2 linked regions of the Stratiformator vulcanicus genome follow. The protein of the gene in region 1 interacts with the protein of each later gene in a pairwise test. Links are inferred from orthologs where the notes say so. Each region holds a gene or a part of one and is shown on either strand. Other genes may lie near its edges. The genes, in order: recA and dprA.

What was found.
Region 2: the proteins of recA (region 1) and dprA interact in binary tests that used the Bacillus subtilis proteins (3 or more experiments, as listed by UniProt). The link is inferred for Stratiformator vulcanicus from one-to-one orthologs.

What each region holds. Positions count from the first base shown.
Region 1 is NZ_CP036268.1:4,343,904-4,354,059, forward strand. Bases 4,337-7,237 are described here. They hold recA (recombinase RecA), read left to right. Parts: upstream 4,337-5,194; coding sequence 5,195-6,280; downstream 6,281-7,237. Other genes in these bases: cyaB (class IV adenylate cyclase), read left to right, coding at 4,337-4,849; alaS (alanine--tRNA ligase), read left to right, coding at 6,456-7,237. Outside these bases: Pan189_RS17290 (O-antigen ligase family protein), read left to right, coding at 1-738; Pan189_RS17295 (DUF1573 domain-containing protein), read left to right, coding at 846-2,060; Pan189_RS17300 (multiheme c-type cytochrome), read left to right, coding at 2,304-3,920; Pan189_RS17305 (DUF971 domain-containing protein), read left to right, coding at 3,973-4,281; more of cyaB, read left to right, coding at 4,301-4,336; more of alaS, read left to right, coding at 7,238-9,086; Pan189_RS17325 (TerD family protein), read right to left, coding at 9,452-10,156. UniProt on the Bacillus subtilis protein: Multifunctional protein involved in homologous recombination, DNA repair and competence.
Region 2 is NZ_CP036268.1:912,422-917,847, reverse strand. The notes cover bases 2,564-5,426. They hold dprA (DNA-processing protein DprA), read right to left. Parts: upstream 4,644-5,426; coding sequence 3,483-4,643; downstream 2,564-3,482. Other genes in these bases: aroB (3-dehydroquinate synthase), read right to left, coding at 5,148-5,426; Pan189_RS03380 (hypothetical protein), read right to left, coding at 4,834-5,058; Pan189_RS03390 (L,D-transpeptidase family protein), read right to left, coding at 2,564-3,354. Outside these bases: aceE (pyruvate dehydrogenase (acetyl-transferring), homodimeric type), read right to left, coding at 1-1,643; more of Pan189_RS03390, read right to left, coding at 1,984-2,563. UniProt on the Bacillus subtilis protein: Protein that helps load RecA onto ssDNA during transformation. Binds cooperatively to circular ssDNA, is able to bridge different segments of DNA. Favors the loading of RecA onto SsbA- or SsbB-coated ssDNA and formation of RecA-DNA filaments.

The sequences.
Region 1 (10,156 bases):
GTGCAGACGATGTTGATCGGCCTCGTGGCCGTGGGGGCGGCTTCGAACGTGAAATGGGAACTCCGAACTCCCCGAATTTTCCCCAAAGCCGCGGCTGCAACAGCCGCGGCAATTGCATTGGCAGGCGTTGTCTTCGCCCTGCGACCAATCGTGACCGGTACGGTTGCCACCGCACACGCGCGAAATCTGATCGCAATCGGTTCCCCGCCGGCTCGCGTGCTTGAGTCCTACGATGATGCGGCCGCAGCCGATCCGCTGTCGCTCGCGCCGCTGTTGGATACGGCCCGGTATTCGACGACTCTGGCCCAATCGCGACCGAACGAGAAGCGGTGGAGTGCAGAGGCTCGTCAACGCTGGCAAATGTATTTGCAGGCCGACCCTCGCAGCGCTGCCGGATGGCTCGAGTACGCCGAATTGCTCATCGCCTCCCGACTGTGGACCAAAGAATCGGATCGCTTGAAAGCCGCTGGAGCATATCGGGAAGTCGGAGAAGCTCTTGAAAACGCGGTCTCTCTGGACCCGACGGACGCTCGGTTCCGGGCTCGGATCGCATTCGCCTGGGATGATTTCGGCTCGGCGAAGCAAGCGGGCAAACACGCCGCGGCGGCTCTGGCGCAGGACGAACGAAACCGGGCAAACGGGCACCTCGAACAGTACCTTCCGGACGGTATCCTGTCGCGGCTCAAAGATTTCGTTCAGCCTGCACTGGATTCATTGCCGCCCTCCGGCCAAGAATGAGCCAACAGGGAACCGACTTCTCGCGTAATCTTGGACGGGTTCTGTAGAGGCTCGTGTTCCCGTTTCCTGTCATGACCTGTCGCAACGCTCGCCATCGGCTCTTGAAAATGCATCGTTCGTTATCGTTTCTGACACTCCGTTCGCGTTTCTCGATCATTCCTTCACCAATCGTCGCGTCGGTCGCGCTCGCACTCAGTCTTGCCCTCCTCGGCTGCACTGCGGATCGCCCCGCCGAGGAGGCCGGATCATCCGCAGGAGCGACCGAACGTGAAGCAGGCTCGTCCGTCGCCGCCAACCCGGACCTACCGCCGACGACCTACGAACTACCCGAAGACAATTTCGACTTCGGCGAGATGCGCCTGGGCGAGACGGGAACCCACAAATTTGTCATTCGCAATACAGGACCAAATCCGCTGAAACTCGGAGAGCCTGTCACGACATGCAAATGCACCATCGCCGACACGCTCGACGATGCGATTCCTCCGGGGGAGCAGGCCAACATCACTTTGGAGTGGACGCCGAAGGCGGTGTCGGAGGAGTTCTTCCAGCAAGCGAAAATCCCGGTCTATAACGTCGAAGGTAAGTCGTCGATTTTGCTGGCCGTGCATGGTCGCGTCGACGAACTTCTCCACATCGAGCCGCCGGGGATTTGGGCGGCCGGCGAAATCCCCGCGGGGCAGGAACTCGACGTTTCGGGGCGCGTCTATTCCACGCTGACGGATGGGTTCGAGATTCAATCGATCGAAGCTGAATCGGATAGCGTCTCGGCATCAGTTGAACCGCTCGATGAGCAAACGCTCACAGAGCTCAATGCGAAGTCCGGTTTTGCCATTCGCATCAAATTAGCGGCCGTAAAAGAAGTGGGCACTTTTCGCGAGCGACTGACGGTCAAAACAAATCTTGAAGAGGAGGGAGCGCCGGAAATCCAACTCTTGGTCGAAGGGCGACGCAGCGGTCCGATTCGATTCATCGCCGGTCGAGGGGTCGAATGGGAACCGGAGCCGATGGCGATTGATCTCGGCTCCTTTTCGCAATCCGAAGGCTCATCGGCATCCCTAATCATGTTTGTTGGGGGGATGGAGGAACCGTTTGAGTTCACAGAGGTCTCGCCGACAGCCGACTATGTCGATCTGGCGATCGAGCCGATCGAAAGCTCTGGTTCGTCGAACCGCCAGAAGTTCCGACTGACGTTCTCCGTACCGCCCGGCGAAGCGCCGGTCATTGTGCATCGCCTGAAAACGTCGGTTCGCGCACATGTGACGACCAACCATCCGCTCGTAGGGAAGCTCAAGTTCTACGTCCAGATGCGCGTGACACCTTAGCCAAAGTCGATTATCGGCTGCCGTGCCAAGTCGGTGACGGTGGAGTCTTGTTTCATGGTGGAACCGATAGAGTTTTCAGCCGCGGAAAACAGGCTCCCCGGATATCGTTGAATGCCGTAGAATCACGGGTGGAGCAGTCGTCCGGTCGGAACAAACGTCGTTTGCCGATCGGCCGGTCCCGCATACAGCTCAGCCACGGATGGAATTCGTCGGCTCGTCTCGAAACTGCATGGATGATTCTTCATGGCTCGCGACAAAATTCTGATCCTATTCGCCCTGCTGGGCTGCGTGTTGATGGTCGCGGCGGTGGTCTATCGCGGTATCGCTTCAACCCGCCCGATGCAGCCCGGCGTCGACGGTGGAAGTGATCCCGGTCAAGGCGGAATCGCCGTACCGGAAGCGGGTCCGCCGTTTGCCGACTGGGAACAGCCCGACGCGGTTCTGCTAATCTCGAGTGAGCAGTTCGGTTACCTCGAGCCGTGCGGTTGTTCGGCCAGTCAGGCCGGGGGCATGGCCCGGCGGGCCGGTCTATTTCGCATGATCAAAGAGAAAGGCTGGCCGCTTGCCGCGATCGATTTGGGTGGCACCGTCAAGCGGCACCGTCGACAGTCGCAATTCAAATTCAGCAGCAATCTCGAGGCGCTGAAGCTCCTCGATTACGCCGCGCTGGGCGTTGGTCCCGAAGAGTTGAAACTGCGCCCCGACTATTTGCTCTCCCAGAATGTCATCGACCCCGAGACCGGCCAGGCTGCCCTGCCCTTTCTCGGAGCGAACCAGATGTTCTTTGACATCCCTGATCTCGATGGCGGGCCGATCAAGACGAAAGTGTTCGAGGCCGGTCCCGTTCGCTTCGGCGTGGCGCAAATTCTCGGCGATTCGATTCGGGACTCGATCGTGCCGGGAGGATCGACCGCCGACTTTTCGACCACCGCCCCGACCGACGTGCTACCAGATGTCATCGAATCGCTGGAGGCGGCCGAAGTCGATGTGATGGTCCTCCTCTCATACGCGACCCCTTCCGAGTCGACCGAACTCGCCGCGGCGTATCCTCAATTCGATATCGTGGTGACCGCTCGTGGGCCGGAAGACCCGCCGGAAAAAGCAGAACAGATCGGCGACACGCTGCTGCTCCGTGTCGGCCAGAAAGGCAAGCACATCGGCGCCGTCGGCGTAACGAAAGCCGAGGAATCGGGCATCGACCTGAAATTTGAACTCGTCGAACTCGATGCCGCTCGGTTTGACCACGTCACCGCCATGGACGAGGTCATGGCCTCCTACCAAACGCTGTTGGAAGACTACGAGTCGGAAGTCTTCGCCGACATTCCCGAAGGCGATGCCCCGCCCGGCGGGACCTACGTGGGAGCCGACCGCTGTGGGAAATGCCACACCAAAGCCTTTGCAAAGTGGAGCAAGTCTCGCCACGCGAAAGCGTATCATTCCCTCATCGAAGGGCGGGAAAACTTTGAAGGCGACTGGGTGCCACGGAACCACGACCCGGAATGTCTCTCCTGCCACGTGACCGGTTGGGACGCCCAGGATGTGTTCCCGTTCAAGTCTGGCTTTCTCCCGGAAGCGATCGCGTCGCAAAAGGGAGACCCCGACCGATACCATTTGCTGAAGGGCCAACAATGCGAAAACTGCCACGGCCCCGGCAGTCATCACTCAGAGGTCATGCAAACCTGGCTCGACGACAAGAATGCGGTCCCGCAGCCGGAGTTCCGGGCTGCCGCGAAAGAAATGAAAATCGAACTTACGGAGGCCCGTGACAATCTCTGCATCAAATGTCACGATCACGAAAATAGTCCGAAGTTCAATTTCGCCGAATACTGGTCTAAGGTGAAACACTCCGGGCTCGATTAAACCAGACCCCAGCCGCAGGCGTGAGCCGCGGCAAAAAGAGTTTCAACTTCCCATGGCTTCGGCTCCCACCGATATTCGCGCCGTCACCGATCGAGCGACTTTCGAAATCGATTGGCCCGATCGTAAGACTTCAAAATTGCCGTTTCGCTTCTTGAGGGGCCGGTGCCCCTGCGCGAGTTGCGTCAACGAATTTACTGGCGAGCGGGTCGTCGGGCCGAAGAATGTGGCCGAGGACATCGCGCCGTATGGTCTTGATCTCGCGGGCAACTACGCCCTGAAGATTCGCTGGAACGACGGGCACGACACCGGGCTGTTCACGTGGACCTACCTCCGCGAATTGTCTGACGAATCCGCAGATTGACGCTCCGGAGGACGGGACGATGGCGTATGAGGTCGAATCCAAGTTTCCCGTCGATTCGCACGACACCATTAAGGCCGAATTAGCCGACCTCGGTGCGACGGCCGGCGTGTCGATACGGCAGGCCGATCAATATCTCCGACATCCTTGCCGCGACTTCGCCTCGACCGACGAGGCCCTGCGGATCCGGCGGGTCAACGACTCCGCAGTCCTAACCTACAAAGGGCCGCGACTGGCTGGCGCAACTAAAGCGCGGTTTGAGGCCGAATACTCTCTCGATGCCGATGGTCGATCGGGCGACGGTTTCGCCGAAATCTTCACTCGCCTCGGCTTTGAACCGGTGCTGATCGTGCGAAAAGAACGGCAGCCGTTCACGCTCGAATTCGAAGGCCACCATTTCGAAATTGCTCTCGACCGTGTCGAGAGTCTCGGCTGCTACGTCGAGTTGGAACTGACCGCTGAAGACGACTCGCTCGAAGCCGCGCGATCCGCCGTCACCGCCCTCGCTGCCCGCCTCCACCTCGGCACGCCCGAGCCACGCAGCTATCTCGAAATGCTCCTCACCAAGTAACCCTCATTTTACCCAAATCGACCCCAAGCCCACGGGCACCGCCCCATGGGTCCATAGGCGGCTCTCCCGCCTCTCCCAGAAAACGTGACAAACTTCCACCTTTCCCGTTGACCCGAACAGGTGGCCACTATTATATTATTCGCGTGTCCACTATCGGCAATGTCGCCCGTTGGACAAACCGGTTCGGGAGTAACATCATGGTCACGCCGGAGGAACTGCGGTTCGACTTTCGCGGCTGGGCTCAAGAGCATCTCGGACCACCCACGAAGTCTCGGACGCCCCGTAAACGGGCGGTCGTCTCAGGTCGAGGTACGCATCATGGTCGCAGTGAGTGGGAACGGAGTCATGGCGAAGAAGGCATCCACCAAAGCCCTATCGAAATCAAAGAAGTCGTCGGAGTCGGATGATATCGACTCGGTCCTGTCGAACGCCGTCGGTCAAATCGAAAAGGCGTTCGGTCGCGGCTCAATCATGCGACTCGATTCCGACGCCGCCGCAGCCGGTATTCCCGGCATTGCGACGGGGGCTTTGTCGCTCGACCTCGCCCTTGGCGGGCGCGGTATTCCGCGCGGTCGGATCGTCGAAATCTACGGCCCGGAATCGAGCGGTAAGACGACCCTCGCACTGCACGTGATTGCCAGCGCGCAAAAAGCCGGTGGGATTGCCGCATTCATCGACGCAGAGCACGCCCTCGACCCATCGTGGGCGAAGCGTCTTGGCGTGAATCTCGAGGAACTGCTCGTCAGCCAGCCGTCCTACGGCGAAGAGGCTCTGCAGATTGCCGAAATGCTGATCAAGTCGAATGCGGTCGACGTAATCGTAATCGACTCGGTGGCGGCCCTCGTGCCGAAGGCAGAGCTTGATGGCGAAATTGGGGATACGCACGTCGGTCTGCAGGCTCGCATGATGAGTCAGGCGATGAGGAAACTGACCGGGGCGATCTCCCGCTCAAAGACGACGGTGATCTTCATCAACCAGATTCGCGAGAAGATCGGCGTGATGTTCGGCAGCCCAGAGACCACCCCCGGCGGCCGGGCCCTCAAGTTTTACTCCTCTGTCCGTCTGGATGTCCGCCGCATCAGCACCCTGAAAGATGGTGATCAGACCGTCGGCATGCGAATGAAGGTTAAGGTCGTCAAGAACAAGGTCGCCCCGCCGTTCCGCATCGCGGAGTTCGACATGCTCAGCGAGTGCGGCATTAGCGCCTCGGGCGACGTGCTCGACATGGCCGTCGAAGACCGGGTCGTCAACAAGAGCGGTGCCTGGTTCAGCTACGGCGACACCCGCATCGGCCAGGGCCGAGACAAGTCGCGAACTTTTCTCGAGGAAAACCCCGACATGCTCGAGGAAATCCGCAACAAAGTCCTCGAAGCCCGCGGCATCCTCCCCCCCGCAGCGGCCAATGCCGACGCCGAGTCCGAAGAGGAATAAGCGGTCGGCCTCAAAAGGTCGCAATGTGCTGCGCTTCGAGTGACATGTGAACCCGACGCAACCGAATCGGCTCTTACGGTGGAGCGATTCTCCGCAACCGGTCACAATGCTCGCGTCGTCCACGCTGCCGCAGGCACATTGGGGCCTTTGGCCCCCGCAACCAGTTGATTGATCTATGAAGACCGACGAACTCCGCGAGAAGTACCTCAGCTTTTTTGAGCAGAAGGGCTGCACCCGCCGACCGAGCGATGTCCTCGTCCCCAAAGACGACCCGACCGTGCTATTTACCCCCGCGGGGATGAACCAGTTCAAAAACGAGTTCCTCGGCCTCGGCCGCCCCGACTTCAAAAGCGCGACCACGTCGCAAAAGTGTTTGAGGACGGGGGATATTGAGAACGTTGGCGTCACGCCTTTTCATCACACATTTTTCGAGATGTTGGGAAACTTCTCGTTCGGCGATTACTTTAAGACTGAAGCCATTCACTGGGCCTGGGAGTTCCTCACCGACAAGAAATGGCTCGGCCTCCCGCCGGAAACCCTTACCGCCACCGTCTATCTGGACGACGAAGAGGCCTACAGCATCTGGGCGAACGACGTCGGCCTGCCCGCCAAACGCATCCGTCGGCACGATGAGTACGAAAACTTCTGGCCTGCCGGTGCCCCCACCAACGGACCCGACGGCGTCTGCGGCCCCTGCAGCGAAATCTACTACTCGTCCGACGGCGGCAAGAGCGAAGTCGAGATCTGGAACCTCGTCTTCACGCAGTTCAACCGGACCGGCAGCCCTCCCGACAACCTCAAGCCCCTCCCCAAGAAAAATATCGACACCGGGATGGGCCTCGAGCGGACCGCCTCCGTCCTGCAGGGCGTCGTCAGCAACTTCGAGATCGACACCCTCCGCCCCCTTTGCGTCGCCGCCGGGGAGACCGTCGGCAAAGAGTACTCCTTCGACGCCCCCGACGGCCGGGCCATCCGCCGCATCGCCGACCACGCCCGCGCCATCACGATGTGCATCCACGAAGGCACCGCCCCGGGCAACAAAGAGGAGAACTACGTCGTCCGGCAGCTCCTGCGCCGCGCCGTCCTCGAAGGCTTCCTGCTCGGCCGCCGCGACCCGTTCGTCTTCTCGCTCGTCGACTCCGTCGTCGACGTGATGAAGGTCCCCTACCCCGAAGTCGCCAAGACCGTCCAGAGCGTCAAAGACACCATCAAGTCGGAAGAGGCCCGCTTCCTCGACACGATCGAACGCGGCCTCGACAAGTTCAACCGCTGCGTCGACGACGCCCGCAAGTCCGGAGCGTCCCTCCTCCCCGGCGACGAAATCTGGGACCTGCACTCCACCTACGGCTTCCTCGTCGAACTGACCGAAGCCCTCGCCGCTGAGCACAACCTCGCCGTCGACCGTGCCCGCTTTAATGAACTCGAAGGCGAGCACGAAGAGACCAGTAAGGGCGGCAAGACTTACGGCGTCATGGCTGCCGGTCCGCTCCACGCCCTCCACGAAACCCACGGCGGCTCCGAATTTCTCGGCTACGACTCCACCGCATCCGAAAGTGAGATCATCGGCCTCATCGCCGAAGGCCGGCTCGTGGAGCATGTTGATGAAGTCGGCCACGCCGAGCCCATCGGCGTCGTGCTCGATCGCTCCCCCTTCTACGCCGAAGCCGGTGGTCAGGTCGGCGACGTCGGCACCCTCACCGGCGACGGCTTCGAATTCCGCGTCACCGACACGCAAAAGGAACGCGACCTCATCGTGCACCTGGGCCATCTGCAGCAGGGCGAACTCAAAGTCGGAGCAAAGATCAACGCCGAAGTCGATGCCGGTCGCCGTAGCGGCATCCGCCGGGCCCACAGCGCCACGCACATCCTGCATCACGCCTTGCATGAGGTGATCGGCAAAGACGCCACGCAGCGCGGTTCCAAGGTCGAAGCCGACCACCTTCGCTTCGACTTCAACCACCGCCAGGCCCTCACGCCCGACGAACTCAGTCGCGTCGAGGACATTATGAACGAGCTCGTCGCCTCCGGGGCCGACGTCACCACGAACGTGCTGCCGATCGAAGAGGCCAAAAAGCTGGGGGCGATGGCCCTGTTCGGCGAGAAGTACCCCGACTTCGTTCGCGTCGTCTCGATGGGAGACTTCAGCCTCGAATTCTGCGGCGGCACGCACCTGACCAACACCGGGCAGGTCGGCTTCTGCAAGATCGTCTCCGAAGACGCCGTCGGCACCGGCATCCGCCGCATCTCCGCCGTCACCGGCCAGGCCGCCTTAAATCGCATGCGGGAAGCCGAGCAACTCTTAAAAGAAGCTCAGGCCGCCCTGAAAGCCCCCCGGCCCGAAGACCTGCCGCAGCGTATTAATGTCTTACAGGAAGAATTAAAGACCCTCCGCAAACAGCTTGCGCAGCAAAGTCAGCAGAACGTCGCCGGCGAGATCGACGAACTGCTCGCCAAGGCCGAAGAGGTGGACGGCGTCAAACTCATCGCCCACCAACCCACCACCGGTGATCGCGACATCCTTAAGAAATACGCCGACCTGCTCCGCAATCAAAAGGAGCCGGTCGCCTTAATTTTAGGGATGGAAGTCGACGGCAAAGCCGCCCTGCTCGCCGCCGTCAGCAAGGAACTCGTTAAGCGTGGTGTGAAGGCCGGCGACTGCGTGAAAGCCGCGGCCAAAGAAGTCTCCGGCGGCGGCGGAGGCCGCCCCGACCTCGCCGAAGCCGGCGGCAAAGACCCGTCCAAACTGCCCCAAGCCTTAGAAGCTGGGTTGGCCTACTACAAGTCAGCTCTGTCGAGCGGAAGTTGAGGGTTGAAGGAGTAGGGACGAGAGAGTAGGGACGAAAGTTTAGCCGCGCACGGCAGTAAGCGGATCAGGGAGCGGCATCGATCCGCCAGCCCCATTTCCGTCGCACGTGGATGTCGCCATCAAGCGTGCGCCGCCACGGCTCCGGTCCGCTCCTGACCAGTCGCGGCTGCATTGGGTCGCGTTTCGACGAATCTCGTCCACGAATCACAGCCGCCCGACTTCGATGCGAAAGTGATCAATATGGGGGTGTAGAGTCCACACAATGAACCCAACTGGATGAGAGAAGATGGCCGAGGAACGAGCAGTCGGTCAGCCGAGAGTGTCAACCCGCGGGTCCGAACGATTGCCCGCTACGTACCAAAGCCTCAAGCAAGAAATTCACTTAGTATGCGGTCCGAGTCGAAGGCTGTCAGGTCGCCTTCATGCAAGCCGAAGACCGTTTCGGCGGATTGCATGTTTTGCACCACTTCTCCGCGAGCCTCTGCATGCATTTCGAGAAGATCGTATAACGTCGGCTTCTTTAAATCGACTATTGCTTGGCCGATCTGGCTAAGTCCTACAGAGTTGCGAGCAGCATTGTTTATCTGCGCTGCACTCTTAAGACCAAGGTCTGCCCAATGCACTCGCCGTTCTTCGGCATCAACGATTACCGGTACGCAAGCACGTGTCGAAGCGGTGATATCAATCTTATCAACGACGGTCTTCGGTTCAAAAATCTCGCCGGAGTTTGGCCGCTTTCGTATCATCCATCCTCCGAAGCACTCTGGCAACGCAGCGAATGGCTGGCCGGTGTAAGACAGAACGCTCATTACGACGTATCGGGCACCCATTGATCGGACCGATTCCAGACTGATGTCTATAAACTCGCATGCTCCTTTTGGAGCCGATGTGACGTCGCCGCTGTGGTAGCACTCTCCACTTCGCAGATTGTAGTAGGCGATCTCGCCGCTCGTCTGCCAGTTATCGCTGAAGAGGGATGCCGATAGGTCTAAGTCTACACGACTGCTGCTAGTGCCTGCGGCGTTGTAAATATTCTTCCACCAACAAAAGAAGCGCAGAGTATCGCCGCT
Region 2 (5,426 bases), 3.4 Mb from region 1 along the record:
AACGGCGCATAGATGCCGACCTGCTTAAAGAGGCCTTCCATGCCGAAGGTGCGGGCCTCGTCGGGAATGATCGGCACGACGCGTTTGCCGATGTTCTTGTCCCGCATGAGCAAAGCGATGATCTGCCCGAAGACAAATGTGGTGCTGGCGGACTGGCCTTCGCGGGTGCCTTCAAGGTATTTCGAGAAGACATCCAACGCCGGAATCTGCAGGCTCTCATCGGTCGGTCGTCGCGCTGGGACGAAGCCGCCGAGTTCTTTTCGCCGCGAGTGGAGATATTCGTATTCGGGTGATCCGTTCTCCGGCCGCAAGAAGGGCGGTTTTTCCTGAAGCTCTTCGTCGGTGAAATTCAGACTGAACCGCGAGCGAAACGCCTTTAATTCGTCCGGAGTCATCTTCTTGGCGTTGTGGGCGACGTTCTTGCCTTCACCCGCGCTGCCGAGTCCCCAGCCCTTAATTGTTTTCGCCAACACGACGGTCGGCTTGCCGTTTCGATCGGTCGCCTTCTTATAAGCGGCGTAAACCTTGCGCTGCGAATGGCCTCCGCGACGCAGGTCGTCGATTTCTTCATCGCTGAAGTGGCCGAGGATGCGGTGCAGGTCTTCGTCATCCCCGCAAATCTGCGCACGGTTCTCAGCGCCCGACTCAATGCTGAGACGCTGGTACTCACCGTCGACCATCTCTCCGAGGCGTTTGACGAGTTTGCCCTGTTCGTCTTTCTCGAAGACCTTATCCCAGGTGCTGCCCCAGACGACTTTGAGCACGTTCCAGCCCGCGCCGCGGAAGATGCCTTCCATCTCCTGGATAATTTTGGCGTTGCCGCGGACCGGTCCATCGAGCCGCTGCAGGTTGCAGTTGATGACCCAGATGAGATTGTCGAGCTTTTCGCGAGCGGGCAGGGTGATCGCCCCAAGGCTCTCCGGCTCGTCCATTTCGCCATCGCCGAGGAAGCACCAGACGTTCGATTTATCGGTCTCCATCACTCCGCGATTCTTGAGGTATCGCAAAAAGCGTGCGTGATAGATCGACGTGATCGGCCCGAGACCCATGCTGACCGTGGGGAACTGCCAGAATTCCGGCATTAGCCACGGGTGCGGATAGGAGGACAGGCCGCTGCCGCGTGGCAATTCGCGGCGGAAATTCTCCAGGTGCGACTCTTCCAACCGCCCTTCGATAAAGGCGCGGGCATACATTCCGGGCGAGGCGTGCCCTTGGAAGTAGACCATGTCGCCGGTGTGGTCGTCGGTCCGGGCGTGGAAGAAATGGTTGAAGCCGACTTCGTAGAGCGTACAGGAGCTCGCGTAGGTTGAGATGTGCCCGCCGATGCCGTCTTCGTGCTTGTTGGCCCGCACGACCATCACGGCGGCATTCCAGCGGATCAGCCGCCGAATCTTCTGTTCCAATTCCATGTCACCCGGGTATTCGGGCTGTTGCGACAGGGGAATCGTATTCTGGTACGGCGTGGTAGCGGAAAACGGCAACACGACGCCACGCCGGGCCGCCCGCTCCTCCAACTGCTCAAGCAAATGGCCGGCTTCTTCCGGCCCGTAGCGATACAGGATATCTTCGAGCGATTCGTACCAATCCTGGAGCTCCAATTCGTCGATGCCGGAGGCGGGCTCGGCGACGGTCTCATTCGACATGCGGTCTGTTCCGTACAATGGCTATACTGAGGCCGTGTCGCCGCTTCGTCCTGCCGAACGAAAACTGACACCGGCACGATGGCGAGAGGCTAACCTGTCTGACGGACCGACGCACGCGAAAGCGACATTTCAACGTCGCCCGATGCTCGGTCCATCACGATTGAGCCAGAGATTGTACCAGCCGCATTCAGGCACACCAACCTTGGTGGCGAATGACGAGCCCGGTTCGAAAGACGCGAAGTGTCGATCACGCAACAAGCCGCGCACGAAGTAAGCGGATCGACGCAATAGATCCGTTTACTTCGTGCGCGGCTTGTAAGTATGTCTTCGAGAGCCGACGCTACGGTTGGACGGTAATCACCGAGCCGTCGCTGAGCATATCGAACAGCTCGGCAGCATCTTCATTTCGCAGCCGAATGGTGCCAGGACCGCTCGGCCGACCCACGAGATTCGCATCATTCGTCCCGTGGATCGAGACGGAGGATAGGCGGCCCGTAGCGTCGGTCAGCTTGATCCGAAACCCGCCGAGCGGATTGGCGGCCGATCCACCGGCCACCATCGTTCCGTCAGGCCCGCGGTAGTCAGGATTGATCACCCGTCCGGCCACAAGGTAGCGGCCCGAGGGAATCGGGGCATCCTGTCCGAAACCGGTCGGGTAACGGCGCACGTATTGACGCTCCTTGCCTAAGTGCAAAGTCAGCACGAAATCGGATTGATCGATCGTTGCGCCAAACGGCCCGGTCACGACCTTCAGTTTCGTGCCCGGGGTCAGCTTGAACGAATTGAGTCGATTGAGTCGAGCCAGATACTGCCACGAAACGTCATATTTGCGGGCAATTTGCTCGATCGACTCGCCGGCTTTGACCACGTGGTCCGCTTGATAGCGATCGCTGAGCCGAAAGAACAACTTTGCGGCAGTCCGATCGATTTTCTCAAGCAACTCTCCCGAAGGCCGTTCGGACCCCCAGAGAGCTCGACTGAACAGGCGATTGGCGTCGCGAAGATTCCCCTCAGCCAATTTCGCATCGGCGATTTGCAACCACTGGCTCAGTTGCCGCGGCGAGGCAAGCTGTTCCGAACTGAAGTCTTCATCGGTCCGCCCCAAGTTTGCCGAGGTCGTCGGCGGAAGCACATGCTGGTCGTCAGGGTGAAACGATTTGATTGCGAACGCGTCGGTTGCCCCTTTCTGAGCAGGCCAGCCATCATCGACGCCTTCGTTCCGTACAGAAGAGGCCGGAATCACCGCGCCGGCTTGAGACCTCACGGCACGGTCCGGGCCATCGATTTCGGCGGTCCGGGCCGGTTCGGTCGGCGGCCACTGCGGCGGCACGCGCTGCGGCAATGCCGCAACCTGATCGCGCAGATTTAATTCTTCCGGAAATCGTGGCTCAGCCTGCTGGGGCGGTTCACTCTGCTCGAACACGGCGAGGTCGACATCGGAATTTTGGTTGTTGTTAGTCGCCTCGTGAGCAGACTCGTCGAAGTCGTTGTTCACCAGCGTACCGGGAACGTCGAGCTCGCTTTCCGGCAGCAAGTCTTCAACGGCTTCGGTTCCCTCACCATTGAGGTCGGTGACTTCGATGGCATGCTCCGGATTCCAGCCGGTCGGCCACATTTCGAAGTGCCACATCGTCAAGCCGCCGAACGCCAATAAGGCGACGGTCCAGATAAAGGCATCGTACGGTCGATCGCTGCGAAGGCGGGAAGCCATGGGATTTTCCCTGAGATGAAATGGAAGCGCGCGAACGCTAGCAAACCTCGGGGAAGGTGCCTACACCAATTTCCCGCACCGGGGTTGACACGCGCTTCGCCTCGGAGGGCACGTGAGAGACCGGCCCGTCACGATGATCGGACGATGCGATTTCCCGGGAGCCGGCGGACCAGCCGCTTCATCTCCAGCATCGTCAGCGTTGCCAAGGTCCGCCCCGGTTCGATTGCCGCCCTCTCCAGAACAAGGTCGACCGCCTCCGGCTGCGCCGCGACGGCATCGAGCACCTGCCGCTCCTGATCGGTCAGCAGTAACTCGGCCGGACTGGCGACGGTACGCTCTTCGGAAGGCTCATCTCGATCGTTCTTCTTCGGCCGGCGGCCCCGTTCGGTAACGGGAACGCGAATCGACTCGCGGAGCGGCCCCAGCGCTTCGAGCACGTCATCAACGCCGCGGATCAACGTCGCTCCGTCGCGGATCAGATCGTGACAGCCCTCGCTCGCTCCGCTGTCGATCGGGCCGGGGATCGCAAAAACCTCCCGATTTTGTTCCACCGCGTGACGGGCCGTGTGCAGCGCCCCGCTTTTCCGGGAAGCCTCTGTCAGGATCACGCCGAGCGACAATCCGCTGATGATGCGATTCCGCTGTGGAAACAGCCCGGCGAGCGGTTTCTGATCAAGACGAAATTCCGTCACAATCGCACCGTTCGCGGTGATCTCATCGGACAGATCCGCATGTTCCGGCGGATAGACCGTTTCCATCCCGGTCGCGGTCACGGCGATCGTGCGTCCGCCCGCATTCAGCGCGGCACGATGGGCATGGCCGTCGATACCGCGGGCCAGACCGCTGACGACCGTCACCGCGGCCCGGGCGAGTCCGCCAGCGATCTTCTCCGTCTGCCGCTGTCCGTAATAGGTGCAGCCCCGTGACCCGACGATCGCCAGCGCGAGCTGGTCCTGCGGCAACAGTTCTCCCCGCACATACAGCACCGGCGGAGCATCGGGCAGTTCCGAAAGCATCGCAGGGTATTCGTCGGTCCCCTTCAGGATCAATTTCACACCGAGTTCATCGCACCGGCGAAGTTCCCGCTCCGGCTCGTCCGACTGGGCAGCCGCCGTGATCGCATCCGCCAGCTTCGGCCCGATCCCCGGCAGTTCCAACAACTCCGACCGCTGCGCCGCAAAGATGCGATCGACCGCCCCGAAAGCGTCGATCAAAGTCTGCCTGATCCGCGGCCCCACGCCGGGCGTCAGCGTCAATCGCAGGGCGGCGATGAGGGCGGGGTCAGGCATTGAGGAATCACTTACTTTGCCAAGCGACGGAGGGTTTCACCGAACCGCGCGTCGATGTCTAAGAGAATCCGTCGAAGTCTTTGTTCCCGTGATTCATGTTTGGAATCCTCACGGCACTTAGTTTTCGACTTGTCGCGAGAACGCCCTTCTGGTTGCTCCCTCATCAGGATTCCCATCATCTTCGAGCGTGTCAGGCGAGGCGAGCAAAAGTATCTCCGAATTGCTCATTGATCGCCTCAATGGCAGCGTTGCGTTCCGTGTCCGTCAGGCCGACTCGAAACGGCACCACACGCAACTCGCCATACGTGAGTTCCACGTCGAGCACGGTCTCACCATCGAGCTGCGCTTTTGCCACGAGTTCGTCGTCGAGCGGCAGCACCCAGCCCGCGTCTGTTTTTAGCAATTTGGTCGTCACGAAAACATGCTCCGGTTTGCCTCGGTCAGTCCGTCAGATATTCGACACCACAATGTACCAGAAGGCTCACGCCTTCCGCTCGCCGGGTGTTATGCAATTTCCGCCAGAATGCCTCGCACATCCTCTTCTTCACAGTCATCGAACAGCCCGACTTCGCCCATTTTCTTCGGCAGAATGAAGCGAATTTTCCCCCCGGAGTTCTTCTTATCGAGCTTCATCCGCTCGATCACCTCATCGCTGTCAAAGGCGAGCCGGGAGCGTAAGCGACCGGAGCTCACCTCTTCGTCCCCGAGAGACGCAGGCAGCCCGAACGCACACAGCAGTTCGATTTGCCGAGTTGTCGTTTGGGCATCGATCAACCCGCGCAG